Regions from separate parts of the Streptomyces sp. YIM S03343 genome, predicted to be linked through region 1. Evidence: riboswitches for the same ligand, from Rfam matches in the RefSeq annotation. Region 1 holds a riboswitch; each other region holds the start of a gene.
What was found. A riboswitch is a leader RNA that binds a small molecule or an ion and turns the genes downstream of it on or off. The one in region 1 is predicted to bind cobalamin.
Positions count from the first base shown of each region.

Region 2: another riboswitch for cobalamin. It lies ahead of ACSYGN_RS39320 (CbtB domain-containing protein); the one in region 1 lies ahead of ACSYGN_RS36840 (ribonucleoside triphosphate reductase).
Region 3: another riboswitch for cobalamin. It lies ahead of ACSYGN_RS31825 (cobalamin biosynthesis protein); the one in region 1 lies ahead of ACSYGN_RS36840 (ribonucleoside triphosphate reductase).

Region 1 covers NZ_JBPUKX010000002.1:237,914-247,838, forward strand. Annotated here, with positions in the region: gene ACSYGN_RS36840 (ribonucleoside triphosphate reductase) at 1-1,773, opposite strand, end outside; cobalamin riboswitch at 1,821-1,962, opposite strand; gene ACSYGN_RS36845 (N-acetylmuramoyl-L-alanine amidase) at 2,238-4,166, shown strand; gene ACSYGN_RS36850 (radical SAM protein) at 4,240-5,712, opposite strand; gene ACSYGN_RS36855 (glycosyltransferase) at 5,712-8,351, opposite strand; gene ACSYGN_RS36860 (nuclear transport factor 2 family protein) at 8,635-9,018, opposite strand; gene ACSYGN_RS36865 (SDR family oxidoreductase) at 9,382-9,925, shown strand, end outside.
Region 2 covers NZ_JBPUKX010000002.1:792,320-802,244, forward strand. Annotated here, with positions in the region: gene ACSYGN_RS39295 (RNA-guided endonuclease InsQ/TnpB family protein) at 187-1,395, opposite strand; gene tnpA (IS200/IS605 family transposase) at 1,421-1,852, shown strand; gene ACSYGN_RS39305 (oxygenase MpaB family protein) at 2,171-3,064, opposite strand; gene ACSYGN_RS39310 (acyl-CoA dehydrogenase family protein) at 3,074-4,252, opposite strand; gene ACSYGN_RS39315 (CbtA family protein) at 4,476-5,249, opposite strand; gene ACSYGN_RS39320 (CbtB domain-containing protein) at 5,275-5,496, opposite strand; cobalamin riboswitch at 5,532-5,662, opposite strand; gene ACSYGN_RS39325 (histidine phosphatase family protein) at 5,784-6,347, shown strand; gene ACSYGN_RS39330 (ferredoxin) at 6,530-6,892, opposite strand; gene ACSYGN_RS39335 (DUF6479 family protein) at 7,055-7,414, shown strand; gene ppdK (pyruvate, phosphate dikinase) at 7,598-9,925, opposite strand, start outside.
Region 3 covers NZ_JBPUKX010000001.1:7,209,060-7,218,984, forward strand. Annotated here, with positions in the region: gene ACSYGN_RS31820 (cobyric acid synthase) at 1-459, opposite strand, end outside; gene ACSYGN_RS31825 (cobalamin biosynthesis protein) at 456-1,499, opposite strand; cobalamin riboswitch at 1,655-1,795, opposite strand; gene ACSYGN_RS31830 (hypothetical protein) at 1,947-2,174, opposite strand; gene ACSYGN_RS31835 (inorganic phosphate transporter) at 2,213-3,553, opposite strand; gene ACSYGN_RS31840 (class II aldolase/adducin family protein) at 3,774-4,484, shown strand; gene ACSYGN_RS31845 (alpha/beta hydrolase) at 4,600-5,709, shown strand; gene ACSYGN_RS31850 (hypothetical protein) at 6,045-7,487, shown strand; gene ACSYGN_RS31855 (VOC family protein) at 7,534-7,956, opposite strand; gene ACSYGN_RS31860 (ABC-F family ATP-binding cassette domain-containing protein) at 8,235-9,833, shown strand.

The DNA of each region.
Region 1 (9,925 bases):
CATCGCCTCGTCGAAGTGCACGCGCTCGCCGTGCTCGCCCTTCTTGCCGATGTTGAAGGAGGAGACCGGGCGGTGATACCCCATCACCCGGGTCCACACCTCGCAGGTACCGGAGCAGGTGGGGCAGGTGAGGTGTTCACCGGCGAGGTAGCCGTGGTCGGGGCAGATGGAGAAGGTCGGGGTCACGGTGAGATAGGGCAGCCGGAAGCGTTCCAGGGAGCGGCGTACGAGGTTGCGGCAGGCGTCGGCGGTGGAGATCCGCTCGGACATGTAGAGGTGCAGGACCGTGCCGCCGTTGTATTTGCCCTGCAGTTCGTCCTGCCGCTCCAGTGCCTCGAAGGGGTCGTCGGTGAAACCGACGGGCAGCTGGGAGGAGTTGGTGTAGTACGGGTTGTCCTCCGTGCCGGCCTGCAGGATGCCGGGGAAGCGCCGCCGGTCCTCCTTCGCGAAGCGGTAGGTGGTTCCCTCGGCCGGGGTGGCCTCCAGGTTGTAGAGGTGTCCGGTCTGCTCCTGGAACTCCACCATCTTGGCGCGGACGTGGTCGAGCAGCCGTACGGCAAGCGCGTGGCCCTCGGGAGCGGTGATGTCGTGGGCGTCTCGGGTGAAGTTGCGGATCATTTCGTTGATCCCGTTCACGCCGATCGTGGAGAAGTGGTTGCGGAGGGTTCCCAAGTACCGCTTGGTGTACGGGTAGAGGCCGCCGTCGATCAGGTCCTGGACGGTGACCCGCTTGATCTCCAGGCTGTCCCGGGCCAGGCCCAGGAGGCGGTCGAGGGTGTCGAAGAGGGCACGTTCGTCCCCGGCGTGCAGGTGTCCGAGCCGGGCGCAGTTGACGGTGACCACCCCGAGCGAGCCGGTCTGCTCGGCGCTGCCGAAGAGCCCGTTACCGCGCTTGAGCAGCTCGGTGAGGTCGAGCTGGAGGCGGCAGCACATGGAGCGGATCTGGTTCGGTGACAGGTCGGAGTTGATGAAGTTCTGGAAATAGGGCAGCCCGTACTTCGCGGTCATCGTGAAGAGACGGTCGGCGTTCTCGCTCTCCCAGGGGAAGTCCTCGGTGATGTTGTACGTCGGGATCGGGAAGGTGAACACACGCCCGGTGGCATCGCCCGCCGTCATTACTTCGATGTAGGCGCGGTTGATCAGGTCCATCTCGGCCTGCAGATCGCCGTAGCTGAAGTCCGTCTCGGCGCCGCCGATGACCGGCACCTGCTCGCGCAGGTCGGCAGGGCAGCTCCAGTCGAAGGTGAGGTTGGTGAAGGGGGTCTGGGTGCCCCAGCGGGACGGCACATTGAGGTTGTGCACCAGTTCCTGCATGCACTGGTACACCTCGTCGTACGTCATCGCGTCCTTGCGGACGAACGGCGCCATGTAGGTGTCGAAGGAGCTGAAGGCCTGGGCGCCGGCCCATTCGTTCTGCAGCGTGCCCAGGAAGTTGACGATCTGTCCGACCGCGGAGGAGAAGTGCCGCGGGGGCGCCGAATCGACCTGTCCTGGAACGCCGTTGAAACCCTCTGTGAGCAGGGTCCGCAGCGACCAGCCCGCACAGTAACCGGACAGCATGTCCAGATCATGGATGTGGAGGTCGCCCTCACGGTGAGCACGCGAGACATCCGGGGGATACACCTGCTCGAGCCAGTAGTTGGCGATGACCTTGCCCGCCGTGTTCAGGATCAACCCGCCCAGCGAGTACCCCTGATTGGCGTTTGCGTTGACCCGCCAGTCACTGCGGTCCAGATACTCGGTCACCGAGTCGACGGCATCGATGTGCGTCACGTCAGCCCTCCCACGAGGCATACGGAGATACCTTCCGTGCGCGGAACTGCGCACGGAAGCCGTCGGCAGGTATCGGACTCGCGGCTCCGGGGAGCGCACACCGTTGCGGGACAGTCCCGGATTCCCACCGGGTTCCCTGTTTCCTCGGCCCACTAGATGGCGGGCCGAACCGACAGGGAGAACACTACATGTAGTGGCAGGGGCGGAAGCATCAGCACGGCTGCGCCCCCTCGGAGGCTCAGCACGAGTTGGGTGTGATCCCACGGCATGTCCGGTCGTCCTGGGTACCGCCTGTGCCGCTACCGTGTGCCTTGCAGGCCGACGAGTAACTGACTTTCGTCAGAGAGACTTCACATGTGGCGAGTCGGCGGGACGGAATGACCAACTTACGGACAGCTACGGGTCCTTGCTGTCTCGGTATCTCGTTGCCTGAACAGACACGACACCGACGAAGAGGTATTCACTTGCACCGGAGAACGTCACGGCATCGGCTTCGCTCCGTCATCGCGACAGGTGCGGTCGTGGCAGGCTGCGTCGCGCTGCTGCCCACGACGGCACACGCGGACAGCGCAGGCGACGCCGCCACGACTGCCAGACAGGCGGACTTCGCCGCAGCCGCCACCGAGTACAAGGTTCCGCAGGAGGTCCTGCTCGGCGTGGCCTACCAGGAGTCCTTGTGGGAGGGGCACACCGGCAGGCCCAGCACCGGCGCCGGCTACGGCCCCATGCACCTCACCGACGCGACACCGGCCATGGCGGCGGGCGGCGACACCGGCGCAGCCGGGCGCAGCGACCTCGCCTCCCTCGTCGCGGATCCCGCACTGCACACCCTCCGGGCCGCCGCGAAGCTGACCGGACTCCCCGCCGACGCTTTACGGAACGACCCCCGGGCGAACATACGGGGCGGGGCGGCACTCCTCGCCTCGTACGAGAAGAAACTGCGCGGTGGCACACCGGCGGATACCGGGCAGTGGTACGCGGCCGTCGCCCTCTACAGCCAGTCGTCCGAGAAACACACCGCCACGTCGTTCGCCGACCACGTGTTCGCCACGATCAGGAACGGCGCCCTGCGGACGACCGACGACGGCCAGCGGGTCCGCCTGGGTGCCGACCCGTCGGCGACGCCCGTCACCACCGGGCTGAACCGGCTCGGTCTCAAGGCCTCCGGCACCTCGGCGACCGAGTGTCCTCCCACCCTGGACTGCACGTTCGTCGCGGCTTCGGCGTCGAACGGCCAGGTGGCCAACCGTCCGGCCGACGGCATGAGGATCGACTCGATCGTCATCCACGACACCGAGGGGTCGTACGAGTCCGCCATCAGCAGCTTCCAGAAGCCCGGAGGCGGCTCCGCGCACTACGTGATGCGCGCGTCCGACGGTGCGGTGACCCAGATGGTGCCCACCAAGGACCTCTCCTTCCATGCGGGCAACTACTCCGACAACATGCACTCGATCGGCATCGAACACGAGGGCTACGCAGCCCAGGGCGACGCCTGGTACTCGCCGACCGTCTACCAGAACACGGCCGACCTGGTGAAGTACCTCGCGGCGCGCTTCGGGATCCCCCTCGACCGCCAGCACATCCTCGGCCACGACAACGTCGCCGGGCCCAGGTCCAATCTCATCTCCGGCATGCACTGGGACCCGGGACCGCAGTGGGACTGGGGCTACTTCATGAGTCTTCTCGGCGCCCCCACACATGGCGCGCGGGGAGTGGGCCCGGTCGGTTCGGTCGTCACCGTCACACCCCACTACCGCCACAACCTCCAGACGGTCCAGGTGTGTCCGTCCGACGACCCCACCGGCGCCGTCACCGCCTGCACCGAGCGGGAGCAGCCCTCCGACTTCCTGTACGTGCGCACCGCCCCGGACCCGGACGCCCCGCTCTTCGCTGACCCGGCGATCCACGCCGACGGCGTGGGCACGAACCGGATCAACGACTGGGGCGGCACGATCGTCGACGGTCAGCAGTTCGTGGTCGCCGGACGCTGCGGCAACTGGACGGCGATCTGGTACGGCGGCGCCAAGGTGTGGTTCTACAACCCTGGCGGCCGGTACACGACTCCGGCCTCCGGTGTGAAGGTGATCAGCGCCGCGGGCACCGCCCCCGTCTCCGTCTGGGGCTCGACCTACCCGGACGCGTCGGAGTACCCGGCGGGGCTGTCACCGTCGACACAGGCGCCGCTGAGCTACTACACCGTGCCCGCGGGCCAGGCCTACGTCGCCGCACAGCCGGCCTTCCTCACCGACGACTTCTTCTCCTCCAGCGACACGGTCGTGACCGGCGGCAGGCAGATGTACACCATCCAGTACAACCACCGGGTGGCGCGCGTCTACGCCTCCGATGTCACCGCGATCGACGCCCCGGCCCTCCTCCGGGGCCGAGGCGACTGACGCACCGTCCGGGTGCCCGCCTTCGCTTCTTCAGCGGGGGCGGGCCGATCCCGCCCTCGGCACCCTGCGGACCTCAAGCCGGCAGTTCAGCCGGCTCCGCCATGAGCTCCGTGTTGATGATCGCCTCCACGAGGGTCTCCCCCACCGGGGTCAGCGTGACCGTGCCGGCGCTCTTGTCCGGCTCCAGCAGGCCCCGGCGGCGCAGGGAGTCGAAGGTCTCCCGCCGTCGGGGGGAGAACAGCGACGCGCCGGGAAAGCGCCGCCGGTGAACGTCCTCCCGCACGGGTTGCAGCGTGGTCAGCGCCATGTTCACCGCCCGCGTCTGCTGCCCCTGCTCGGTGAACGCGGTGGCGGAGCCGAGGGGAATCCGACCGGCCTCGACCGCAGCGCCGTACCGCTGCCAGTCGACATCCGTCATCCCCTCGGAGCGGCGGCAGCTGGAGCTGCCGCCGAGGCCGATGGCGACCTCGGGCTGCTGCTGGTCCTGGTCGGCCATGATGGACTTCCATTTCTCCGGCCCGGCACCGGGCCGGGCGAAGTACATGGTCGGATGCTCGATCCAGCCGGCCTCCCGCAGCCCGCCGGTGAGGATCTCCCGCATCTGGTACTGCTCGCCGAGCGTGGGCCAGCGGTGCCCCCGGGATTCCTGGCGGGCGCGGTACTCCGGAAGCTGCCAGGCCGCGGGCTGCACCCCGGAGACCCCGGTCCGGGTGTCACTGAAGTCGCGCAGATGCAGCTTGGTGCACACCACGGCGGTGGGCTGGTGCTCCAGCACGGTGTCGAGATCGCGTCTGACGCTGTCCAGGGTCTGGTCGAGCAGGCCGTACATCAGATCGATGCCGGTCCGGTCGAAACCGGTGGCCTTCGCCCGGCGGACGAAATCCGTGCAGGCGGCCGCGGTGTGCTCGCGGCCGCTGAGGCGCAGCACATGGTCGTCGAACGACTGCACCCCGCTGGAGACCTTGGTGCAGCCGAGTGCCGCGAGCAGTTCCAGCTTCTGCGGTGTGAAGGTCGTGGGGTCGCCCTCGAAGCGGACCGTCGTGCCGCGGCCGAAGGCGAAGTTCTCCCGGTAGAAGTCCAGGAGGCGGCGGATCTCGTCGGCGGGCAGCAGCGAGGGCGTTCCGCCAAACACGTTGAACTCGCCGACCGGTGCCGTGGCCAGGTGCGGAACCCTGCGCAGCCACAGCTGGGCCTCCCGGATGTTCCAGTCCACCCACTGCGCCGCCCGCCGGGCCACCTTCTCCTGCGGGCCTTTGACGATGACGACCGGGTACTGGCAGAACCGGCAGCGGTAGGAGCAGGTGGGTATGTAGGCCCACAAGTGGATCGGTGGGGTGGCGCGCAGTTGCCCGTCGAGGTCGTCGAGGAAGCGCTCGGGGTCGTAGTCCTCGATGTTTCCCGGGAAGACGTGGGCGCCGAACGGGTCTTCCCGCACGTACTCCAGCAGATGCCGGTTCCCGGGCGCGGCGAGGGCGTGCACGGCGGCGGGGACCGGTGCGGCCGGGTCCAGCGTCAGAAGGGAGGCCAGCGCGGGGTCAGCGGTCATCAGAACACACCCCCGTTGCCGAAGTAGTCGTGTGCCTCTCCGGATTCCCGGTCCTCGCAGTAGTACGCGACGAACTCGCTGAACCTCTCCCGGGGGATGTCCTCCAGGCAGGCCGGCAACGGTGGCGGGTAGCCGATGTCGTCGCCGACGGCCGCCCGCAGCCGCTCGAACAGGCGGTCGGCGAACTCGAAGTACAGCCGGAACGAAGGCGTCTTGTAGGCGTGGATGGGGGTGAGGTCCACGATGCGCATCTCGTCGAGGATCTCGTCGACCCGCTGCCGCAGGGCATCCGCGAGGGACGTGCCGAAGAACTCCCGTACCGGCGCGGTCGCGAGCAGGCCGGGGTCGAGCAGCACGGGGAGCAGCAGGTTCTTGGGCGTGAAGTCCTTGATCGAGAAGTCCCAGGCGCGGCGTGCCTCGTCCTCGGTGAGATCGCGGGCCGGCGCGGCGCCGGCGGCGCAGGTTCCGGGACGGATGTCGCGCATGACGATGGTGCCGTGCGTTCCGTAGGCCTTGCCCTCGATCACCTCTTCCAGGGCGTGGTCCACCCGGCGGGGGTTGATCTCCACCAGGGAGGCGGGGACATACACCCGGCTGCCGCCGAGCGCCGAGACCTTGATGCCGAAGTCCCAGTCGTCGGAGAGGTGGTTGACGAAGCGGCCGTTCTCCACCTGGTAGAAGATCTCGATGCCGCCCGCCCGGTCGTGCGCTTCGCGTTCGACGGCGAACCCCTTCCCGTCGGGGAAGCCGCCGAAGAGCGAGAAGGCCGCTTCCCGGCAGCGCAGCGTGCGCGAGATCGCGTCCCACAGCCGGGGCCGGTCTTTGAAGTGTTCCTCGCGGTAGAAGTAGGTGCACACTCCGATGGCGGCGCCGCTGTCGTCCATCGCCTCCACGAGCGTGGACAGCCACATCGGATCCACTGGGCAGTCGGCGTCCGCGGAGACCAGGTAGAACCGTTCGGTGCCTGCGCCTGTGCGTGAGTCGTCGGCGGGCTGCAAGGCGGCGGGTCGTCCGGCGCTGCGTTCGGCGGCGAAGCGCATGCCCGTGCGGCGGGCGCAGGAGACGCCTTGCTCGGGTTCGTGGACGATGTGCAGGGCGAGGTCCGGATGCTCCGCCGCGAAGTGTTTGGCCAACGCCACCGTGTCGTCGGTGGAGTTGTTGTCGACGAGCACGATCTCGTAGAGCTCCGGGTCGAGTCGGCCGTCGCGGTCGCGCTGCCGGTGGAGCGACTCCAGCACGGCGGGCAGGGCGGCTGCCTCGTTGTACACCGGGAGGATCACGCTCGCGCGGGTCCGGGCGCCCATCGGGGTGAGGACGAGGCGGTCGAGCATGCTCGCGGCGGCGGACCGTCCGAAGTACCGGGTGCCCAGCCGGTGGTTGTGCTCTGCCGTGGCGGACCGAAGGGTCTCGTCGTTCATCAACTGAGCCACCTCGTTCACGAATCCGGGAGTCGGGAGGTCGTCGTGCAGGACGGGTGCGCGGAAGCCTTTGTCGCCGTACACGGTCGGATAGAGCTCGTACCCGCTCGTGATGTAGGGCACTTTGGCGGCGATGGCCTCCCCTATCGGGTTTCCGTAGCTCTCGTAGTCGTAGGACGTCAGGAACGACACCAGATCGGCGTGCGCGAGCAGATCGCGGACGGAGTATCCGCCGCCGGCGGGCGCGCCGATCGCGTCGGTGTCCGGCGCGAGCCAGCCGCCGAAGACGACCCGGCCGGCGACGCCGAGCCGGTCGGCGAGCGCGGTCAGCCGCCGGTACTCGTAGGGGTCCTCACCTGTGTCGCCCGCCACGAAGAGACGGACGTCGACCGTCCTGGCGAGCTCGGCGACCAGGTGGATGTCGCGGTCGATGCGCTTCTGCGGGATGATCCGGGTGGTGCGCGCGATCAGCTGGGCGGTGTCGGGTACCGCATGGGCGGCGCGGAAGAACGCGTTGCCGGGCCCGACCGTGGCCGCACGGTGGGGAAAGGCGTTCGGCAGCACGTCGACGCACCGTACGTGCGGCGCCCAGGCGCGGGTCAGCGCCCTCGCCTGCTCGTGCAGCACCACGTACCGCACATGGACGGAATCCAGCAGCGGCGGGACATTCGGGTACGGCGGGCTGCCGTACTTGCCGCTTCCCGGCTCGCTCTGCCACATCAGGTCGTGGTCACGCCACAGCACGAAGCGGCCAAGGCGGTGCCGGGTGCCGTAGACGACGATCGCCTGTTGCAGGGCACGGGTGACCATGATGTTCTCCGGCAGGGTGCCGTTCTCCACCAGTACCCGGGTGACACCGAGCGATTCCCACAGCGCCAGCACCCGTTCGCACAGGGCATCCGCGATCCGCTCCACCTCCGGCATCAGCCGCAGGTCGCCCTTCTCCACCACTTCCTGGAGGACCGCGGTCGCCAGCGAGGCGTCGTAGCCGTCGACGGTGTCGAGAGCCGGGAGCCGCGACAGCCGCACCCATGGCGGCAGCAGCCGGGCCTCGTCCTGGTAGGGGACGAAGAATCTCCCCTTGTCCGCCTTGATGTCGTAGCCGAGGTCCAGATGGACCTCATAGCCCCGCTCATGGAAGTGCCGGGCGGTCTTCGCGAATTCGACGACCACTCCGGACAAGGGTGTTGCATCGAAGGAAACGCCCCACAGAACCGCCATGCCCCGCTCCACCTCCAGCACACCTGCCGGTTCCCGGCTGTCACTGTCTCGGTAGGCATCAAGGCCGTCGCGTTGTCCGGAGAGCGGTGTCCAGGGGCCCCTCCCGCCTGTCGGCGCCTTGCCCGGCGAGCAGACGCTGCGCCTGTGAAGCAGGACGGCTGCCGAAAACATCGGACTTGCCGTGCCGAAGCCGGTCCCACCCGCCGCCGTCCGGGCCTTCCTTCAGTACGCGTCACCGCACAGGCCCTGTCAAACGCTGTCGGAACGCTCCCGCCGGTGCGGGCTACCAGGTTGTCGCGACGGCCCGGAGCCCGGTCCAGGTTTCGCCGTCGCGGGCGTAGTCCATCGTCAGGCGCAGCCGCCAGTCGGCGTGTGCGCCGTACACCGTCGCGTCGGTGACGATCCGGCCGACCAGGTGGGCGTTGTCGCCCTCGACCTCGACGGTCACGTCCTTCTCGTCGGTCCCGTGGTAGACGAACCGGCCGGCGCGCATCTGCGCGAGCCACTCGGCCTTCGGCTGTATGTAGCCGGTGATGTGGGTCAGGGTGAAATCGTCGTCGAGGAGGTCGTCGAGAGCATCGGTGTCACCGTCCGTCATGGCCTGGAGGTACGCGCGGTAGGCCATGACGACCTCGTCGTGATCGGTGGGGGCGGGCTGCGTGGGCATGAGGTGACTCCGGTGGGCTTTGAGCGGGTCAGGCACGGCTCCCTCGGGCGTCAGGAGCAAGAGACCGTGCCCGACGTCGGAGCCGGCCTCACGTGTCATGCCCTCCAGTGTGGATACGCCGTCATCTGCGCGGGAGCCGTCTGAGGGGCCCCGTCACTCCCCCGAACAACACTCCCTGGCACAGCGCGGCCTGCCACATTGCGCATCGCTCCGACAGGCTTGATCCGGGTGGGAAGACGACGCGGCACGGCTCGCCGTCGTCCTCGTCGCGGCCTCCGCGGCCCCACCCGCACACGACGTCCACACCCCGTAACCACCCCCACCACCCACACCCCATTCCCGCTCATGGCAGAAGGAAGATTCATGACAACCGCACCCATGACCGTCCTGGTGGTCGGTGCGACAGGCAGCATCGGACGCCTCGTCGTGGCCGAGTCGATCGCGCGGGGGCACACCACCCGTGCCCTGGTACGCGACGCCGCCAAGGCCCGGCGCCGGCTCCCGGCGGAGACGCAGATCGCCGTTGCCGACGTGACGCGGCCCGGCACGCTGTCGCAGGCCGTGGCCGGCGTCGACGCCGTCGTGCTGACCCTGGGATCCGACGGCAGCGCGCATTCCTCGCCGGAGGACGTCGACTACGCCGGAGTGCGCAACATCCTGGCCGCACTGTCCGGGCAGACGCCCCGCATCGCCTTGATGACCGCCATCGGCGTCACCGCTCGCGGCAGCGCGTACAACCATCTCCTCGACTGGAAGCGCCGCTCGGAACGGCTCGTCCGCGCCAGCGGTCTGCCGTACACGATCGTGCGGCCTGGCTGGTTCGACATGAACGCCCCCGACGAGCACCGGCTCGTTCTCCTGCAGGGAGACACCCGACGCTCCGGTACCCCCTCCGACGGCGTCATCG
Region 2 (9,925 bases), 550 kb from region 1:
AACCGCGGCCTGCACACCGGGAGGTGCGTCTGAAGTTGTGGGTCCAGAGGTCAAGTCGGCGACGGCACATAGCGCTCTACCAATTGAGCTACACCGGCCGAAGCCGACGACAGGACTCGAACCTGCAACCACTCGATTAACAGTCGAATTGACATCCTCTCCCCCCTGAAGGGGGGAGATTCCCGCCTACCGCGCCGTTGAAGGCTGCGGTGTCGGGTGGGTTCCTGCTTCGTCGCGCGGTGCCGGAACACGTTCCGGTCTTACCTGCGCTCCACAGGCTGGCACGGCCAGTCCGGCCGCCCTGGCGACGTTGACCGCCGCGTTGTCGTCCCGGTCCAGGACCGCCCCGCAGGCCCCGCATGTCCAGACGCGGACGTGGAGGGGCTTGGGGCCGTCCTTGACGCCGCATTGCGAGCACACCTGCGAGGTGGGCTCGAAGCGGCCGATCTTCACGAAGGTGCGCCCGTACCGGGCGGCCTTGTATTCCAGCATGCCCACGAACGCCGACCATCCGGCGTCGTGGACGGACTTGGCCAGGCGCGTGCGGGCGAGTCCCTTCACCGCCAGGTCCTCCACGGCGACCGCTTGGTTCTCGCGGATCAGCCTCGTGGAGAGCTGGTGGTGGAACTCGCGGCGCGCGTCCGCGACACGGGCGTGTGCCCGTGCGACGCGGACCCTGGCCTTCTCCCGGTTGCGGGAGCCCTTCTCCTTGCGGGACAGGGCGCGCTGCGTCTTCTTCAGACGCTTCCCGGCCCGGCGCAGGAAGCGCGGGCTGTCGACCTTCGTCCCGTCCGACAGAACCGCGAAGTGCCCCAGCCCGAGATCGATGCCCAGCTCCGGCGTTGTCTCCGGCAGCACCTCGGACGGTCCGGTCTCTACGACGAAGCTCGCGAAGTACCTGCCCGCCGAGTCCTTGACCACGGTCACCGTGGACGGCGTGGAGGGCAGCGTCCGGGACCAGTTCACCTTGAGGTCGCCGATCTTCGGCAGGCGCAGCTTCCCGCCCGGCGTGATCGACCAGCGGGCGTTCGCGGTGAACCGGACGGCCTGCCGGGTGTCCTTGCGCGACTTGTACCGGGGCGCGCCCATGCGCGGGCGCTTGCCCTTCAGGCCGTCGAAGAAGTTCCGGTATGCCGTGTCCAGGTCGCGGAGGGACTGCTGGAGGACGACGGCGGAGACCTCGCCGAGCCACGCTCGCTCCGGAGTGTTCTTCGCCTCGGTGATCAGCGACTTGGACAGGTCGCCGGTCTTCGGGAACGGCATGCCCTCGCTGCGGGCGGTCTCCCGGGCCCTGAGGGCGTCGTTGTAGACCACCCGCGCACACCCGAACGCCCGCGCCAACGCCGTGCGCTGACTGGCACCCGGGTACAGGCGAAAGCTGTACCGAAGCTGCACACGGATCATGGTACCCAGTTGGTCTATGGGTATCGATGAGAACGTTCGTACAGGCCGTCACTGTGTCTTCCGCATGCATGTCCACTTGGTTTTCGTGACGAAGTACCGGCACTCCGTCTTCACCGACCGGCATCTGACGCGCTGCGAGGAGATCATGCGTGCCGTGTGTGAGGACTTCGAGGCCGAGCTGGTCGAGTTCAACGGCGAGACCAGCCACGTCCACCTGCTCGTGAACTTCCCGCCGAAGGTCGCCGTCTCCAGGCTGGTGAACTCCCTCAAGGGCGTGTCCTCGCGCAGACTCCGCCAGGAGTTCCCCGACCTCGTCCGCCACTACTGGCGGGCACAGAGCCTGTGGTCCGGCTCGTACTTCGCCGGATCGGCCGGCGGTGCGCCGCTCAGCATCGTGAAGCAGTACATCGAGCAGCAGAACCGGCCGCTCCGACCCGGGCTGACGTGAACAGTGCGGACCCGTGCACAGCTGAGGTCAGAGCAGTTCTCAGATCCGCTTCACCACCGGGCTGAAGCCCGGTGCACCACGAATAGACCAGGTAGCCGTTGCCTGCGCACCTGGGCACCTGGGCACCTGGGCACCTGGGCACCTGGGCACCTGGGCACGCCCAACCCTAGGTCGCGGTGCGCGCGTCTCCAACTCGATTTCCTTCAAGGTACGAAAACCGCCTCCGGTGAACGCCACTTGGGCGTTCACCGGAGGCGGTGAGGTCAGCTGTACTGACGGTGCTGCGGGTCCAGAGCGAGTGTCGCCGAGCGCCCCCGCTCACCGCCTGGGTAACCCGGGTAGCCCGCGCAGGCCGGACAGCCCGGGTCCGTGCGGCGTCGGTCTGGACCCCGGCCCGAGGCGGGCCATGGCGCGGACGATGTGCTGCGGGGGCAGTCGCCAGCGCAGCCGGGTGGGGATCGCGCGCAGCAGGGCACCGGTGCGGCGCAGGCGCCGGGTGACGACGGCCGGGGCGGGGGCGGGTCTGCCGTAGAGCTCATGGGCGTACGGCGGCAGGGAGGCGTAGGCCAGTCCCGCCACCTGCCGCCACAGCAGTTCGCGGGCCGGGACGAGGAGGGGGTGTATCGGCGGGTGGCGCAGGAAGTCGTCGACCTCGCGTGCCTCGGGTCCGGCGGCGAGTTCGGGGCGTACCCGCTCGAAGTAGGCGGCCATCTCGGTCCGGGAGGCGGGTGCGGCGCCGGGGTCGAGGCCCACCAGGCGGGCGCTGACCCGGTGTTCGGCGATGTACCGGTCGGCCTGTGCGTCGGTGAGGCGGAAGCCGGAGCGGCGGGCGACTTGGAGATAGGAGTCGATCTCGGCGCAGTGCACCCACAGCAGCAGTTCGGGCTCGTCGACCCCGTACCGTTCGCCGGTGTCCGGGTCGGTGGCGCCGAGCATGCTGTGGATCTTCCGGACCCGGGCTCCGGCGCGTTCGGCGGCCTCGGTGGTGCCGTAGGTGGTGGTGCCGACGAAGTTCGCGGTGCGCAGCAGGCGGCCCCAGGCGTCCTGGCGGAAGTCCGAGTTCTGCATCACTCCGCGCACCGCGCGCGGGTGCAGTGCCTGGAGGTAGAGGGCGCGGATGCCGGCGACCCACATGATCGGGTCGCTATGAACCTGCCAGGTCACGGACTCCGGTCCGAACAGCCCGGGATCACCGGTCTGCAAGGCTGTCATACGAGCAGGCTAGCGCCGTACCCGGGGCATCCCCAGGCCGATCCAGGAGATGATCTCCCGCTGGATCTCGTTGTTGCCGCCGCCGAAGGTGAAGATCACCGCCGAGCGGTAGCCGCGTTCCAGTTCGCCGTGCAGGACGGCGCCCGCGGAGCCCTCCTGGAGTGGGGCCGCGGCGGCGACGATCTCCATGAGCCAGGCGTAGGCGTCCCGGCGTGCCTCGGAACCGTAGACCTTGACGGCGGAGGCGTCCTGCGGGGTGAGGGTGCCGTCCTGGACGGCGCCGACCATCCGCCAGTTGAGCAGTCTGAGGGCGTCGAGGCGGGTGTGGGTCTGGGCGAGGCAGCGGCGTACCCAGGGCAGGTCGACGACTCGGCGGCCGTCGGCGAGCTTGGTCTCCATCGCCCAGTGCTGTACGTCGCGCAGGGCGCGGATCGCCATGGTGCCGTGTGCGGCGAGGGTGACGCGCTCGTGGTTGAGCTGGTTGGTGATCAGCCGCCAGCCCTGGTTCTCCGCGCCGACCCGGTGGGAGACGGGGACGCGGACGTTCTCGTAGTAGCTGGCGGTGGTGTCGTGGGAGGCGAGGGTGGTGATGAGGGTGCAGGAGTAGCCGGGGTCGGTGGTCGGCACCAGGAGCATGGTGATGCCCTTGTGTGGCGGGGCGTCGGGGTCGGTGCGCACGGCGAGCCACACCCAGTCGGCGGTGTCGCCGTTGGTGGTCCAGATCTTCTGCCCGTTGACGACGTACTCGTCGCCCTCCCGGATCGCGCGCGTGGTGAGGGAGGCGAGGTCGGTGCCCGCGCCGGGCTCGCTGTAGCCGATGGCGAAGTCGATCTCGCCGGAGAGGATCCGGGGCAGGAACCAGGCCTTCTGCTCGTCGGTGCCGTACTGCATGATCGTCGGGCCGACGGTGTTGAGCGCCATCAGGGGCAGCGGGACTCCGGCCTGGGCGGCCTCGTCGAAGAAGACGAACTGCTCCGTCGCGGTCAGTCCGCGTCCGCCGTACTCCTTGGGCCAGCCCACGCCGAGCCAGCCGTCGGTGCCGAGGCGGCGGATGGTCGCGCGGTAGAAGCGCTTCTGCGCGCCGGGCTCCGTGTGCTCGGCGTGCGAGCCGGGTGGCACCAACTCCGCGAAGTAGGCGCGCAGTTCCGCGCGCAGCCGGTGCTGCTCGGGTGTGTGGTCGAGATGCACGGCGCCTCCAGGCGAACCAGGGCGGTCCTGTCGGCGCACACGGTAGAACGTGTTTCAGAAATTGGGAATGGCGGGGCGGGCAGGAACGGGGGCGGGGAGGCGGGGATCGGGCACAGGGAAGGGCCCCCGGCGTACCGGGGGCCCTTCCTGGAGGGGAGCATGGTCGTGGGTGTGGTGGGTGTGGTGAGTGTGGCGGATGCGGTGGGTTCGGCGGTCTCGTGGGTCAGTGCGGTACGGCGGCTGTGGTCCGGTCGGGGCTGTCCGCGACGGCCTGCTGCGCGGGCCGGGGCGCGAGGAGCCGTTCCGCCAACTCCCCGAAGACCAGCCCGAAGGCGGTCCACAGGGTGGCCTGGACGGCGAGTGCCGCCAGCCGGAACTGCCAGAGCAGGGTGGCCGAGAAGTCCTTGGGGACCTCATTGACGGACGGCAGGAACACATAGGCCAGGGTGACGGCCAGGACGAGGAACGCGCCCGCTGCGACGGTGGCGTTCCAGTTGCCCAGCCGCGGCGCGAGGCGATTGCCGAGGATCACGGTGGCGACGGCCAGCAGCACGCTGAGCGCCACCATCAGGAAGTAGAGCGTGGTGCGCCGGGCGATGGTGTCGGCCTCGCCGACGGAGGGCGGGTTGGCGGGGTATTTGAGGAACGGCACGACGTACACCGCGATCAGTCCGGCGGCCGCCAGGAGCAGCGCGCTCGCGCGCGGCCCGAAGCGGCCGATCCGGCCGAGCGCGAAGCAGTACGCGAGGGCGGCGATACCGCCGAACGCCACGCCGTAGACGAGTACACCGGTGGTCAGACCCGCGGTGGACTGCATCGTACGGCTGACGGCTTCCACGCCGTGTTCGTGCGCGTGGGCATGCGCCTCCTCGTAGGCGATGGCCGAGTCGACACGCGGCTCACCGAGGAAGTAGGCGACGACGAGGGCGAGCAGGCCCGCGGCGAGACCCGCGAGCATGCCACGCACCAGGAGGTTGCGGACAGTTGCCGAGTTCATGGGCTGCCGGGTCTCCGGACCGCCGTCAGTGGCAGGGGAAACCGAGCAGATGGCGGGCGTCGTGCACCCACTCGTGGACGTTGTCTCCGGACATCACGGAAGTGGCGCCCTGTTCGGCGCCGACGAAGTAGAGCAGGACCAGCATCAGGATGCCGAAGAAGACCGCCCAGGGGACGATCGCGCCGATCGGCAGCTTCGCGGGCACGGCGGTGGGCGTAGCGGTCGGCTGGACAGCGGACTGCGCCATGGCAGGACCTCCTGGGGAACTCGCGTCCCGTCTCGGTGGTGCAGGAGACGACGGCAGGGGGTCTGACTCGCCCGGATCGCACACGGGGTGCGGACCGGGCATACAGTGGCGCGACCGTGCCGGAATCTCACCGGCTTCCAACCGAACCGTCGTCGTATCGAACGAGACCGTACCGCGAAGTGCGGAAGGGGCCAAGACCGCACGGAGTGGACGCGGGCGCGGCGACCGGGGGTTTCCCTCCGTCACCGGCCAGGATGCGAAGGGAACTGGAGCGCGGGGATGGGCAGTTGACGAGCCGAGTGATCCTGATCTCACCCGCCTTCAGCACGGCGTTGCGGGAGGCCCGCTTCTACGACAACACCCCGCTCGACCCCGCCGGACTGCGCGCCGCCCGCTCGGCCGCGGATGCCTTTCCGGCACCGGGGCGGGTCCGGGTCTCGCCCGGCGTACGGTGCCGCGAGACCGCCGACGCGCTCGGCCTGACGGCCGTGGAGACACCGGAGTTGGCGGGACTGGACGCCGGACGCTGGCACGGACTGAGCCTCACGGAGGTGAGCGCCCGCGAGCCGGAGGCACTGGCCACCTGGCTGTCCGACCCGACGGCGGCACCTCACGGCGGAGAATCCGTACGGGAGTTGTGCACCCGGGTGGGCAGATGGCTGGAGTCGGCGGAATCGGGCCGGCTGACAGCGGTCGTCGAACCGGAGGTGGTGCGGGCGGCGGTGCTGCTTGCGCTCGGCGCCCCGGAGACAGCGTTCTGGCGCGTGGACGTACCACCCCTGACAGCCGTGGAGTTGAGCGGCCGCTCGAACCGCTGGAACCTACGACCGGGAAGACCCCTGGCCGACTGACCGACGAACACCGCACGGGACCGTGCCGACGACCGGGCACAGCACCCCCCTCAGAGGCGCCGGGCCCCTGTCAGCAGGCGGCGGAGCAGCTCCCTAAGGGGCGCGGGGAACTGCGCGACCAGCCACGACGCCGCCGCACCCGAACAACCGCCCCGAACAACCACCCAAGCCGCCGCACCGCCTCACCGCAACGTGGCGAGAAAGTCCGCGCAAGCCCGGACGCAGGTCCGACACGCAGCCGCCGCGCCCGCAGCGGACGGCACCGTGTCAAACGCCTGCGCCGTCTCCAGACAGACCGCCCGACACCACTCCACCTGCACACGAAGACCGTGCTCGTCCTGACGCTCCTCGGACAGCAGCCGGCACGTGGCGTCGCACGCCTCGGCGCACAGAATGCCCCGGCGCCGTACGGACTCCCTCCGCCCGACCCCGTCGAGGAGTCCCGCCCGCACCGCGCACGCGTGGGCGCACTCCGTGCAGGCCTGGGCGCAGCCGAAGCGGTCCTCCAGGAAGCGGATGAGCTCCTGCCGGGATGTAGTCGTCACCACACAACCCGGATAACCGCACCGGCCGCCGCCAAACCGGTCCGGCCGGGCCGACACCCGGCCACGGCACCGAGCGGCGACCGGACGGTCACGGTGCGTGACAGCCGGTTGGCGCCCGGTCGACTCCCGGTTGACGCCCGGATCGGGGGGTATTCGGCCGGTATGGGTACTGCATCGATGCAGCTGGCCGCCAGCGGCCTGCTGAGCATAGGTCTCTTCGTGGTGGCCGTGGCCGTCGTCGCGGTCCTGGCCGGTGGTGCCTGGCTGACCACCCGGGTGCGGGAGACGGAGCTGCCCCGGCCGCGTCCGGAGGAACAGCCGCATCTTCCGGAGGGCGGGGCGGTCCACGAGGTGCTGGAGAACCGGGAGTCCGAGGAGGTGGTCGTGGAGGAAGGCGGCCGTCCGCTCACCCCGTACGAGCTGAGCAACCGGTCGACCCGGCCGAGCCCGGAGACGAAACGGCTGAGGTGGAGCCGGGGCTCCAGCGGATCGTTCGGCGGGGGCGGGCTGGGAGCCCACTAGGACCGGGGCCCACCGGGAGCGAACCCGGCACCCCCTCATCGCGGAACACGCGGAAACGAGCGGAACAAACAAAAACGCAGAACGGCCGGGTGGCCGCCCGCGGCGTAGTGCCACGCCGCGGGCGGCCGCCCGGCCTGGTGACACGCTCCCTGGTGTCACCGGCTGTGAGTCACCTCCAAGGTGTCAGCGGCTGTCGCTCTTGCTGGTGTCGTCGGCCAGGGCCGCGCGGCCGGCCTCCAGACGGGCCGCCGGGATCCGGAACGGCGAGCAGGAGACGTAGTCGAGGCCGGCCTGGTGGAAGAAGTGGATGGACTCGGGGTCGCCGCCGTGCTCGCCGCAGACGCCGGTGTGGAAGCCGGGCTTGACTGCGCGGGCGGAGGCCACGGCCATCTCGACGAGCTGGCCCACGCCTTCCTGGTCGATCGACTCGAACGGCGAGACCGAGAAGATCCCGTGGTCCATGTAGAGCGGGAAGAAGGAACCTTCGGCGTCGTCGCGGGAGAGTCCCCAGGTGGTCTGCGTCAGGTCGTTGGTGCCGAAGGAGAAGAAGTCCGCGGCCTTGACGATCTTGCCCGCGGTGAGCGCGGCGCGCGGCAGCTCGATCATGGTGCCGATCGGGCAGTCGAGCGTCTGGCCGGTCTCCTCGGTGACCTCGGCGAGGACGCGTTCGGCCACCTCGCGGGCCAGCTTCAGCTCCTCGACCGTCGAGACCAGCGGGATCATGATCTCGGCGCGCGGGGTGCCGCCGTCGGCCTGGCGCTGGGCGACGGCTTCGGCGATGGCGCGGCACTGCATGGCCACCAGGCCGGGCACGGCGAGGCCGAGCCGCACACCGCGCAGGCCGAGCATCGGGTTCATCTCGTGCATCCGCTCGACTGCGGTGAGCAGCTCGCGGTCGCGCGGGTCGGGGTCCTCGGTGCGGGCCAGGCGGACGGACAGTTCCACCAGGTCGGGCAGGAACTCGTGCAGCGGCGGGTCGATCAGGCGGATCGTCACCGGCAGCCCGTCCATGGCGGTCAGGATGCCGACGAAGTCCTCGCGCTGCATGGGCAGCAGGGCGTCCAGCGCCTGCTTGCGCGTCTCGTCGTCGCGGGCCAGGATCATGGCCTCGACGAGTTCCCGGCGCTCGCCGAGGAACATGTGCTCGGTGCGGCAGAGGCCGATGCCCTGGGCGCCGAGGGCGCGGGCGCGTACGGCGTCCTCGGGGGTGTCGGCGTTGGCCCGCACCTCCAGACGGCGGACCTGGTCGGCCTCGGTGAGGGCTTCGAGGACGGCGTCGGTGAGACGGCCGGTCGAGGTGCCGGACTCCAGGGCCTCGCCGACGATGGAGGCGGTCAGCGGGAGCGAGCCGAGGTGGACGCTGCCGGCGGTGCCGTCGACGGAGATGACGTCGCCCTCGGAGACCACGACGCCCTCGGCGGTGGTGAACTTCTTGCCCTCGATGTCCACGGTGAGCGCCTCGGCGCCGCAGACGCAGACCTTGCCCATGCCGCGCGCGACGACGGCGGCGTGGCTGGTCTTGCCGCCGCGGCTGGTCAGTACGGCCTCGGCGGCGATCATGCCGGGGAGGTCGTCCGGGGTGGTCTCGCGGCGGACCAGGATGACGTGCTTGCCCTCGCCGGCCCACTTGACGGCCTCGGCGGAGGAGAAGACGACGGCGCCCACGGCCGCGCCGGGCGAGGCGGCCACGCCGTGCGCCAGCGGTACGTCGGAGTTGGTGTCGAAGCGGGGGAACATCAGGCGGGTCAGGGCGGTGCCGTTGACCCGGTTGAGGGCCTCGGCCGCGTTGATCATGCCCTCGTCGCGCAGGTCGCGTGCGACGCAGAACGCCGCCTCGGCGGTGCGCTTGCCGATACGGGTCTGGAGGATCCACAGCTTGCCGCGCTCGACGGTGAACTCCACGTCGCACATGTCGCGGTAGTGGTCCTCGAGCGAGTGCAGGTGGCTCATGAGGGTGTCGTACGCGGCCGGGTCGAGCGTCTTCAGCTCGATCAGCGGCAGTGCGTCGCGGACACCGGCGACGACGTCCTCGCCCTGCGCGTCGGGCAGGTAGTCGCCGTACACGCCCGTGTCGCCGGTGGCGGGGTCGCGGGTGAAGGCGACACCGGTGCCGGAGTCGTCGCCCTTGTTGCCGAACACCATCACCTGGACGTTGACGGCGGTGCCGAGGTCCTCGGAGATGTGCTCGCGCATGCGGTAGATGTGGGCGCGTTCGCCGTTCCAGGAGTTGAAGACCGCCTTGATGGCGCGGTGCATCTGCGTCTTCGGGTCCTGCGGGAACTCCTCGCCGGTCTCCCTCAGGACGATCTGCTTGAACTCGTCGGTGAGGGCCACGAAGTCCTCGGTGTCGAGGTCGTGGTCGGTGGCCACGCCCTTCGCCTCCTTGTGGGCGGCGATGGCCTCCTCGAAGTGGTCGCCTTCGATCCCCATCACCGTACGGCCGAACATCTGCACGAGGCGGCGGTAGGAGTCCCACGCGAACCGCTCGTTGCCGGACACCTTGGCGAGTCC
Region 3 (9,925 bases), on a different contig from region 1:
GATCCCCATGTTGACGATGTCGGTCCGCCGCAGATTGATCTCCGCGGGACTCCCGGCACCCTCGCAGATCACCGCGTCGTACGAACCCCGCAGCTCCGTCAGGCAGTCCAGCACCGTGCCCAGCAACTTCTGCTGCCGCCCGCCGTGGTAGCGGCGTGCGCTCAGCTCGCCCACCGGTCTGCCCAGCAGCACGACCTGGCTGCTCTGCTCGCCGCCCGGCTTGAGCAGCACGGGGTTCATCAGCGCGGTCGGCTCGACACGGCAGGCCTGGGCCTGCATGGCCTGCGCCCGGCCGATCTCGGCGCCCTCGCGGGTGACGAACGAGTTCAGGGACATGTTCTGCGCCTTGAACGGCGCGACCTTGACGCCCTGCCGCACCAGCCAGCGGCAGATGCCCGCCGTCACGACGCTCTTGCCGGCGTCGGAGGTGGTACCGGCGACCAGAAGCCCTCCGCTCATGATCCCTTTCCCCTCCTGCTACGAGCGGTGAACCCCCCGGTGAGCACCCGCCCGGCGACGGCCCCTCCAGTGACGGTCCGTCCGGCGACCGTCCGTGCCGCGATGGCCCGCCCGACGACGGCCCGCCCCACGACCGCGACGCCGAGCGCCAGCGCGCCGACGCGCCGGGACAGCCGTACGGCCCGCTCGATGTCGGAGACCCGCACCGCGCGTCCCCGGCCGCCGTTGAGGACGGGCCGGTGCTCGACCCGGCCGCCGTAGGAGAGCGTGCCGCCGAGCCGCACCCCGAGGGCGCCCGCGAACGACGCCTCCACAGGACCGGCGTTGGGGCTGGGATGCCGTCCGGCGTCGGTGCGCCAGGCGGCCACGGCGCCGCGCGGATCGTCCCCGGCGAGCGCGGCGAGTACGGCGGTGAGGCGTGCCCCCGGCCAGCCGGCGATGTCGTCGAGGCGTGCGGAGGCCCAGCCGAAGCGTCTGAGGCGCGGCGACTTGTGGCCCACCATGGCGTCGAGGGTGTTGACGGCGCGGAACCCGAGCAGCCCCGGCACCCCGCCGACGGCCCCCCACACCAGCGCGCCGACGACGGCGTCGGAGGTGTTCTCGGCGACCGACTCCACCACCGCGCGGGCGATCCCGTCGGCGTCGAGTGCCTGCGGGTCGCGGCCGCACAGATGCGGCAGCCGTTCCCGCGCGGCCTCGATGTCCCCGGCCTCCAGCGCCGCTCCGACGGCTCTGGCCTCGCGCACCAGCGACGTTCCGCCGACGACCGCCCAGGTGGCGGCGGCGGTCAGGGCGAGGGAGGCGGCGGGGGAGGGGCGTACGGCGCGTGCGGCCACGGCCCCGAGCGCCACGGCGCCACCGGCGCACACGGCGGTGTGCAGCGCGCCCCATGCCCGGTGGTCGTGCCACAGCACCTGTTCCACGGCGGCCGAGGCCAGCCCGAACACGGCGACCGGATGCCCGCGGCGCGGATCGCCGAGGAGCAGATCACCGAGGAGGCCGGCGGTGGCGCCGTACGCGAAGACGCGATCGGCACCCACCGGCTCAGCCGGCCGAGCGGCGGGTCAGCGACTTATGGGACCTGACGGATCCGACTGAGGTCCCGGACCCGACGGACCCGGGAGACCTGTGACGTGACCTCGAACGGCAGCCGAGCATGGCGATATGTCCTCACTCAGGGTGTCCACGCCCTGGTTCGACGAGACCGGCGGTGAGAGTTCCTGGCTCCCGGGGATTGCTACCCCGGTGACAGTGGCGGGACCGCGCCGGACTCGCACCGGCTTCCTCTCCTTGCCGCCGTACATGGCCCCGGAAGTCCACCACGGGGCCCGAAGGGCCGTCAACCTGCCGCTGACCAGGGACGGAAGAGTGTGGGGAGCCCCACATCCGGGGTTTTCGGGTGTCCCCGGGGCTGCTCGGGCACACGCGTGTGGGGTGCGGGACGGTCGTTCCGTCCCGCACCCCACACCGTCGCCGGCGGGCCTGTGTCAGCCCTTGGCCATGATCAGATTGATGCCGTACGCCACCGCGGCGGCGCAGGCGGCGAAGCAGAGGTATGCCGCGGTGGTGGCGAGGGCGGCCGAACCGCCTTCGGCCGTGGCGCGTTCGCGGCGCGACAGGCCCGCGACACCGAGGGTGAACAGGCCGACGAGGGCCACGGTGACCACGAGGCTGACGCCGAAGACGGAGCCGAGGGCCGCCCAGTCGATCTTCATGGTGATTCCTTCTTGACCGAGAGTTCGGGGGGCGGGGCTCAGACGGCGGCGGCCGGCGGGGCCGTCTGGTCTGCGATGGGCGCCGAGGCGATGGTGGGCAGCACGGCCGGGGCCGGGGAGGGAGCCGGGGCGGGGATCGTGGCCGTGAGGTCCTCGGTCACCGCGACCGCCGGGAGCGGGGTGACGGCGGGCAGCACCGGCGCGACGGGCTGGGCCTCGGGGGCGCCCTGAGGCGTGGACGCCGCGGGGGCCGTGGGGGTCAGCACCTCCGCCGGGGCCTCGTGGTCGTTGACGTTGGTGTGGTCGATCACCTGACGGCGGGAGACCCGATAGATCGCCACGCTGGCGGCGATCAGGAAGGCGGCGACGACGGCCGTGCCCCAGTCACCGAGGTCCATGACGGACTCGGCGCCCGCGCCGACCACGGCGGCGGCCGGGAGCGTCAGCACCCAGGCGATCATCATCTGCGTGGCGGTGGACCAGCGGACCACGCCGCCCTTGCGGCCGAGGCCCGCGCCCATCACCGAGCCGGAGACGACATGCGTGGTGGAGAGCGAGAAGCCCAGGTGGGAGGAGGCGAGGATGGCCGTGGCCGCGCTGGTCTGGGCGGCGAAGCCCTGCCGCGGCTGGAGGTCGGTGAGGCCCTTGCCCATGGTGCGGATGATGCGCCAGCCGCCGAGGTAGGTGCCGAGCGCGATGGCCGTGCCGGCCGAGAGGATCACCCAGGTGGGAGGGTCGGAGTCGGGTGCCACGACGCCGCCGGAGACCAGGGCGAGGGTGATGATGCCCATCGTCTTCTGGGCGTCGTTCGTGCCGTGGGCGAGGGACACCAGGCCCGCCGAGGCGATCTGGCCCGCGCGGTAGCCCTTGGCCGAGGCCTTGTCGTCCGCCTTGCCGGAGACGGTGTACGACAGCCGGGTCGCGACCATCGCTGCGATGCCCGCGACCAGCGGGGCGGCGACGGCCGGGAGCAGCACCTTGGTGACAAGGATGTCGCCGTGCACCGCGCCGGTACCGGCGGAGGCGATGGTGGCGCCGATCAGGCCGCCCATCAGGGCGTGCGAGGAGCTGGAGGGCAGCCCCACCAGCCAGGTCACCAGGTTCCAGAGGATCGCGCCGGTCAGGGCGGCGAAGATGACCTCGGGACGGATGCCTGTCTCGTCGACGAGGCCCTTGGAGATCGTGTTGGCGACCTCCACGGAGAGGAAGGCGCCTGCAAGGTTCAGCACGGCGGACATGCCGACCGCGACCTTGGGCTTGAGTGCACCGGTCGAGATGGTGGTGGCCATCGCGTTGGCGGTGTCGTGGAAACCGTTCGTGAAATCGAACGCAAGTGCGGTCGCCACCACAATCGCGAGAATCAGCGAGAAGTTTTCCATTTACCCAGGCAATCGCTCGAAGTCATTGGTTGGGCGAACGTATGTAACCTGGGTGAACGGAAGGTGAACTGAGGCGGGCTTCCTGGTGTCCAAAGGTGCGGGCCGTTCCCCTGTTACGGATCGACGGCCCAGACGCCGCTTGACCAAGGGCCGGGAGCGGACGAAACCAGCCACTCGGACCCTGTTGAAGAGACTTTTCTCACCCGGGCAGGATCACGTCATGGCTGATCACAGGAACGACCGCCGGAACCCACAGGGCGTGACGGACGAGGCGGACGATGCGGACCGGGCACTGGCGCGAGCCTGGGAGGACCTGCTCGCGACGGCCCGCCGCACGGTGTCCGACGGCCTCGTCGTGGGCACCTCGGGCAATGTCTCCGTACGGGTCGGAGACATCGTACTGGTCACGCCCTCGGGGGTGCCCTACGACCGGCTGAAACCGTCCGATATCACCGCCACCGACCTCACCGGCCGGCAGGTGCTGGGCACGCTGGTTCCCACCAGCGAACTGCCGATGCATCTGGCGGTCTACGGCAGCACTGACGCCGGCGCGGTGGTGCACACCCACGCGGTGCACGCGACGGCGGTCTCGACGCTCGTCGACGAGCTCCCCCTGATCCACTACATGACCGCGGCCCTCGGCGGCCCCGTCCGGGTCGCCCCGTACGCGACCTACGGCACGGCGGAACTGGCCGACAACATGCTCCGCGCCCTCACCGGCCGCACCGGCTGCCTCCTGCGCAACCACGGCACCATCACCTACGGCACCACCCTCGCCCAGGCCTACGACCGCACCGCCCAGCTGGAGTGGATGTGCCGCCTCTGGCTGACGGCCTCCTCGGTCCCGGGCCGGAGCCCGGCCCTGCTGACGGAGGAGCAGGTGGCGGAGGTCGGCGACAAGCTGCGGAGCTACGGCCAACGACGGCCGTGACGTGCCGGCCCGCCTCCGGCATGCCTGTCAGAGCTGCCAGAGGCCCCGGATCCGTCCGTCACCCCATCCCGGCCTCCCACTGGCCCGGTGCCGGATCCGCCACGACACTGGACGGGTGCGCACTGTCACAGCGGCGGCCGCTGCCGCCACCGCGGCTCTGGCGGCCGGTGCGGCCGGGATCGCCATAGGACGGCTCGCCAGCGATGCCGCGCTCAAGGCGGTCCCCGGCCGGCCCCTGCCCACCGAACCCCGGCTCACCGTGCACGGCACCGCCGCGGGCCACATCACCCTCACCCGGGACCTGGCCTCGCTGCGCCCCGGCACCTACGGGCTGGCCGGCAACGGCGCCCACGCCGTCGTCGGAGGCGTCCTGGAATCGGCACCGCACGACGCCGACAACGTCGTACGGCGACTGGAACGCGTCACGCACGGCACGCTCGCGCCGGGCGACAAGGTCTGGTTCACCCCCAACATCCACGTCGGCGACCCCGGCGCCGCCCTCGGCCTCGAACACACCGACGTCGACATCCCCGGCGAACTCGGCGAGCTGCCCGCCTGGTTCGTGCCCGGCGTGCGGGACATCTGGGTGATCGCCGTGCACGGGCTCGGCACCACCCGTGAGCACGCCATGAACGTCATGGGGTTCCTGAACCGCCGCCACGTCCCCGTGCTCGCCCTCGCCTACCGCGGCGACCCCGGCGCACCCCGCCCCACCGACGGTCTCAGCCACCTCGGCGAGACCGAGTGGCGCGACCTGGACGCGGCGATCCGTTACGCCGTGCGGTACGGGGCGAAGAGCGTCGTCCTGCTCGGCTGGTCGACCGGCGCCACCATGGCGCTGCGCGCCGCCGACCGGTCCGCCGTGCGCGACCGGATCCGCGGGCTGGTGCTCGACTCGCCGGTGCTCAGCTGGGAGACCACCCTGCGTGCGCTTGCCGCCGCCCGGCACACTCCGGCCCCTCTGCTGCCGCTGGCGGTGCGAGCCGCGCAGGGGCGCACGGGTCTGCCTGCCGCGGCCCCCGCCCGCCTCACGGTGCCGACGCTGATCTTCCATGGGCCTGGTGACAAGGTCGCGCCCTGGGAGCCCTCCCGCCGACTGGCTGCCGCCCGGCCCGACCTGATCGCCCTCCAGCCCGTCCCGGACGCGCCGCACAACGCCATGTGGAACGCCGACCCCGCCGCCTACGAGGAGTCCCTGCGCCGCTTCCTCACTCCGTTGATGTGAGCCCGGGTTCTCGCCCCCGCCGCCCCTTCCCGTTCCCGTCCCTGGGGGCTGCGCCCCCAGACCCCCCTTGTCCTCAAACGCCGGACGGGCTGATTCAGCCTCTCCGGCGTTTGAGGAGCGGGGGGACGGGGGCGGAGCCCCCGTGACGGGACGGGAAGGGGCGGCGGGGGCGAAACCCTCGTACCGGCAACCGGTTTCCGCCATTCCGTTTCGATGCGTACCACTGGCCCGTTCACACCCCCTCACCCGGGCGGAAACCCAGCTGTCGGACCGCCCCTCAGCACGCCGTGGCATTCCGTTTGGGTTTTCGGACCGTCAACCGGAAGACTGCACACGTGACGTCCCGTATCCCGCGCGACTCCAGGCTTCGACTCGTCCGCCAGCGACCCCTGGCCGCCACCCCCACAGCTGTGAACCAGCGGCGTCCACGACGCCCCGCCCCGCGCCCCCCGGAGGGCACACCGGCACCCGCGGAACTGGCCAGAATGGCGCGCTCCGGCCTGGCCGGGGCGGCCCGTGTCGCCCGTTGGGCGGACACCGAACTCGGTCCCGGCCGGCGCGGCGCACGCTCCGACGGCAAGGCCACTCTCTCCGACGCCACCGCCGAACGCGCGGCCGATGCACTGGGACTGACGATCGCTCAGGTCCGCGCCGAGTGGGACAACGCCCGTCTCGCCGGACTTGTCGAGGTGCACGGCGACAGCGCCCGCCCCGGCTGGCGGCTGCGCGCCTGGGACCGTGACGACAGCGCCGTACTGCGCGGCTGGGTCGCCCTGTTCGACGCCTGGTCCCTCGCCGACCCGGAGCCCGGGCACCACGACCACTCCGCCGTCGCCGACGTCGTCTCGGCCATGCCCCAGGTGCTCTCCTTTCTCCAGCTGTCCGCCGGCCCCGTACCCCAGGACCAGCTCCTCGACCTCCTCCAGCAGCGTGTCACCGAACTGCGCACCGAACGCTGCGAGGTCGCCTACGGCCCCGCTCCCACCCCCTTCGCTCCCACGCTCGTCGCCACCGCCCCCGTACTGCCCGGTGCCGAACCCGACCCCGCCGACGCCGCCCCGCTCGCGCCGCTGCTCGACTGGGCCCTGCGCGCCCTCGCCTCCGTCGGCGCCCTCACCTACGGCGACGGACAGGCCACCCTCACCCCGCTCGGCAGCTGGGCGGTCTGGGTCAAGCTGGAGCAGATCTGCGTCGCCGCGCAGAGCCCGGCCGGCAACATCGAGCAGGCCGCCGACGGCATGCTGCGCGGCTGCGCCCAGCTGCGCCCCAACGCGGCCCGCGCCGAGTACCGCGCCTGGCTCGCCGCCCGCCCCGTCGGCAGCGCCGTCACCGAACTGCTCGGCGCCGCCCGCGGCGAGGACGCCCTGCTGCGCGGCCTCGCCTTCGAGGCGCTGCGAGTCGTGGGAGCCCCCGCCGAACCCGACGTACGCGCCGTCGTCGACGATCCGGCGCTGCGCCCGTACGCCCTGCTGTGGCTCGCGGAGCACGACGGCGTCGACCCCGAGGACGCCCACGAGGTGCTCACCCGGGACGAGGCCACCTGGCTGTGGGTCGACACCGCCGCCGCCGTCACCGACCACGGCGAGGCCCCGATGCTGGTGCGCCATCTGGAGTCGGCGGTCCAGCCCACCGTGCCTCAGTTGCTCGACGAGGTCCGCGCGGTCGGCCATCCGCGCACCGTGCAGGTCCTCGTAGCGCTCGCTGCCGCGCATCCCGACCCTGCCCTCGCCAAGGCCGTGCGCCGGGCCGCCTTCCAGGTCCACACCGGCGGGAGCTGACCCGGCTCCCCGCCCACGCCCACGCGGCCGGCCGGTGCCGCGCGGGTCACCCGGCCGTCCCGGGTATCTCGGGTGCGTACGTGCCGAAGCTCCAGATGTTGCCCTCGAGGTCCCGGGCCATGTAGTCCCGCCCGCCGTAGTCCTGGTCCGTCGGGGGCAGCAGGATCTCCGCGCCGTGCTCCACGGCGTGCCGGTGGTGCGCGTCGACGTCGTCCACCACGATGTACACCCCGGTGGTGCCCGCGTTCTTCATCGCCGTGTCGAACACACCGCCGCGCCCCTTGGAGCCGACCATCACCGCCCCGTTGCCCTGCGTCAGCTCCGCGTGCAGGACCGTGCCGTCCTCGCCCTCGTAGAACGAGAGCTGCTCGAAGCCCAGGGCCTGTGTGAGCTGTTCGACCGCCGCCTTCGCGTCCGTGTAGAGCAGCGTGGGAAAGACGCTGGGCCGCCCGCCGCCGGTGCCTGCCATGCCGATCACTCCTCCGCTGAATGACTGACGCATCACTTTCCGGATGGCTGCCCGACCGCCAGATCACTCCTGGATCACTCCCGGACGGACCTCCACCTGCCGTCCAGCATGGCAGCCACCACTGACAACGCCCTGCCCGGACAGCGGCCCCAAGGCCCCGGAAATGCGGTTGCGCCGCCCCGTTAGACTTGCCTCATGGCCATTCTCCTCGCGCATTAGACGGCGGGAACGTCCTCAGCCGCCCACCCCGCCCTCCGACCCCGCTCTGGAGTCTGTCCGTGATCTCCGCCTCCGGTATCGAGCTGCGCGCCGGTGCCCGCATCCTCATCGAGTCCGCCACCTTCCGTGTCGCCAAGGGCGACCGCATCGGCCTGGTCGGCCGCAACGGCGCCGGCAAGACCACCCTCACCAAGGTCCTGGCCGGCCAGGGCATCCCCGCCGCGGGCACCGTCACCCGCTCCGGCGAGGTCGGCTATCTGCCCCAGGACCCGCGCACCGGCGACCTCGACGTCCTCGCCCGCGACCGTGTCCTGTCCGCCCGCGGCCTCGACGTCCTCATCCGCAAGATGCGCGAGAACGAGCAGCGCATCGCCAACGGCAAGGGCGCCACCCGCGAGAAGGCGATGAAGCAGTACGAGCGCCAGGAGACGGAGTTCCTCACCAAGGGCGGTTACTCCGCCGAGGCCGAGGCCGCCACCATCGCCGCCGCGCTCAACCTGCCCGACCGGGTGCTCGGCCAGCCCCTGCACACGCTCTCCGGCGGTCAGCGCCGCCGTATCGAGCTGGCCCGCATCCTGTTCTCCGACGCGGACACCCTGCTGCTCGACGAGCCCACCAACCACCTCGACGCCGACTCGATCGTCTGGCTGCGCGACTATCTGAAGACCTACCGCGGCGGCTTCATCGTCATCTCGCACGACGTCGACCTGGTCGACACGGTTGTCAACAAGGTGTTCTACCTGGACGCCAACCGCGCCACCATCGACGTCTACAACATGGGCTGGAAGCTGTACCAGCAGCAGCGCGAGGCCGACGAGAAGCGCCGCAAGCGGGAGCGGCAGAACGCCGAGAAGAAGGCCGCCGCGCTCCATTCGCAGGCCGACAAGATGCGCGCCAAGGCCACCAAGACGGTCGCCGCGCAGAACATGGCCCGCCGCGCCGACAAGCTGCTCGCGGGCCTGGAGGCCGTCCGCCAGTCCGACAAGGTCGCCAAGCTCCGCTTCCCGGAACCGGCGTCCTGCGGCAGGACCCCGCTGATGGCGGAGGGCCTGTCGAAGTCGTACGGCTCCCTGGAGATCTTCACCGACGTCGACCTGGCCATCGACAAGGGCTCACGGGTCGTCATCCTCGGGCTCAACGGCGCGGGCAAGACGACCCTGCTGCGGCTGCTCGCCGCCGTCGAGCAGCCCGACACCGGCATGGTCGTCCCCGGCCACGGCCTCAAGCTCGGCTACTACGCGCAGGAGCACGAGACCCTGGACCCCGACCGCACGGTCCTGGAGAACATGCGCTCGGCCGCCCCCGACATGGACCTCGTCGAGGTCCGCAAGGTGCTCGGCTCGTTCCTGTTCTCCGGCGACGACGTCGACAAGCCCGCCGGGGTCCTCTCCGGCGGCGAGAAGACCCGTCTCGCCCTCGCGACCCTGGTCGTCTCCTCGGCGAACGTCCTCCTGCTCGACGAGCCCACCAACAACCTCGACCCGGCCAGCCGCGAGGAGATCCTCGGCGCGCTGCGTACCTACAAGGGCGCGGTCGTCCTCGTCACCCACGACGAGGGCGCCGTAGAGGCGCTCCAGCCGGAGCGGATCATCCTGCTGCCCGACGGCGTCGAGGACCTGTGGGGCTCGGACTACGCCGACCTGGTCGCCCTCGCCTGACGCGCCCCAGCCCGACCGCCCGACCCGACCGTCCCGGCCCGAATGGCCCGACCCCAAGGGGTCCGGCTCGGCCGGGGCGTTCCGCTGTTCTC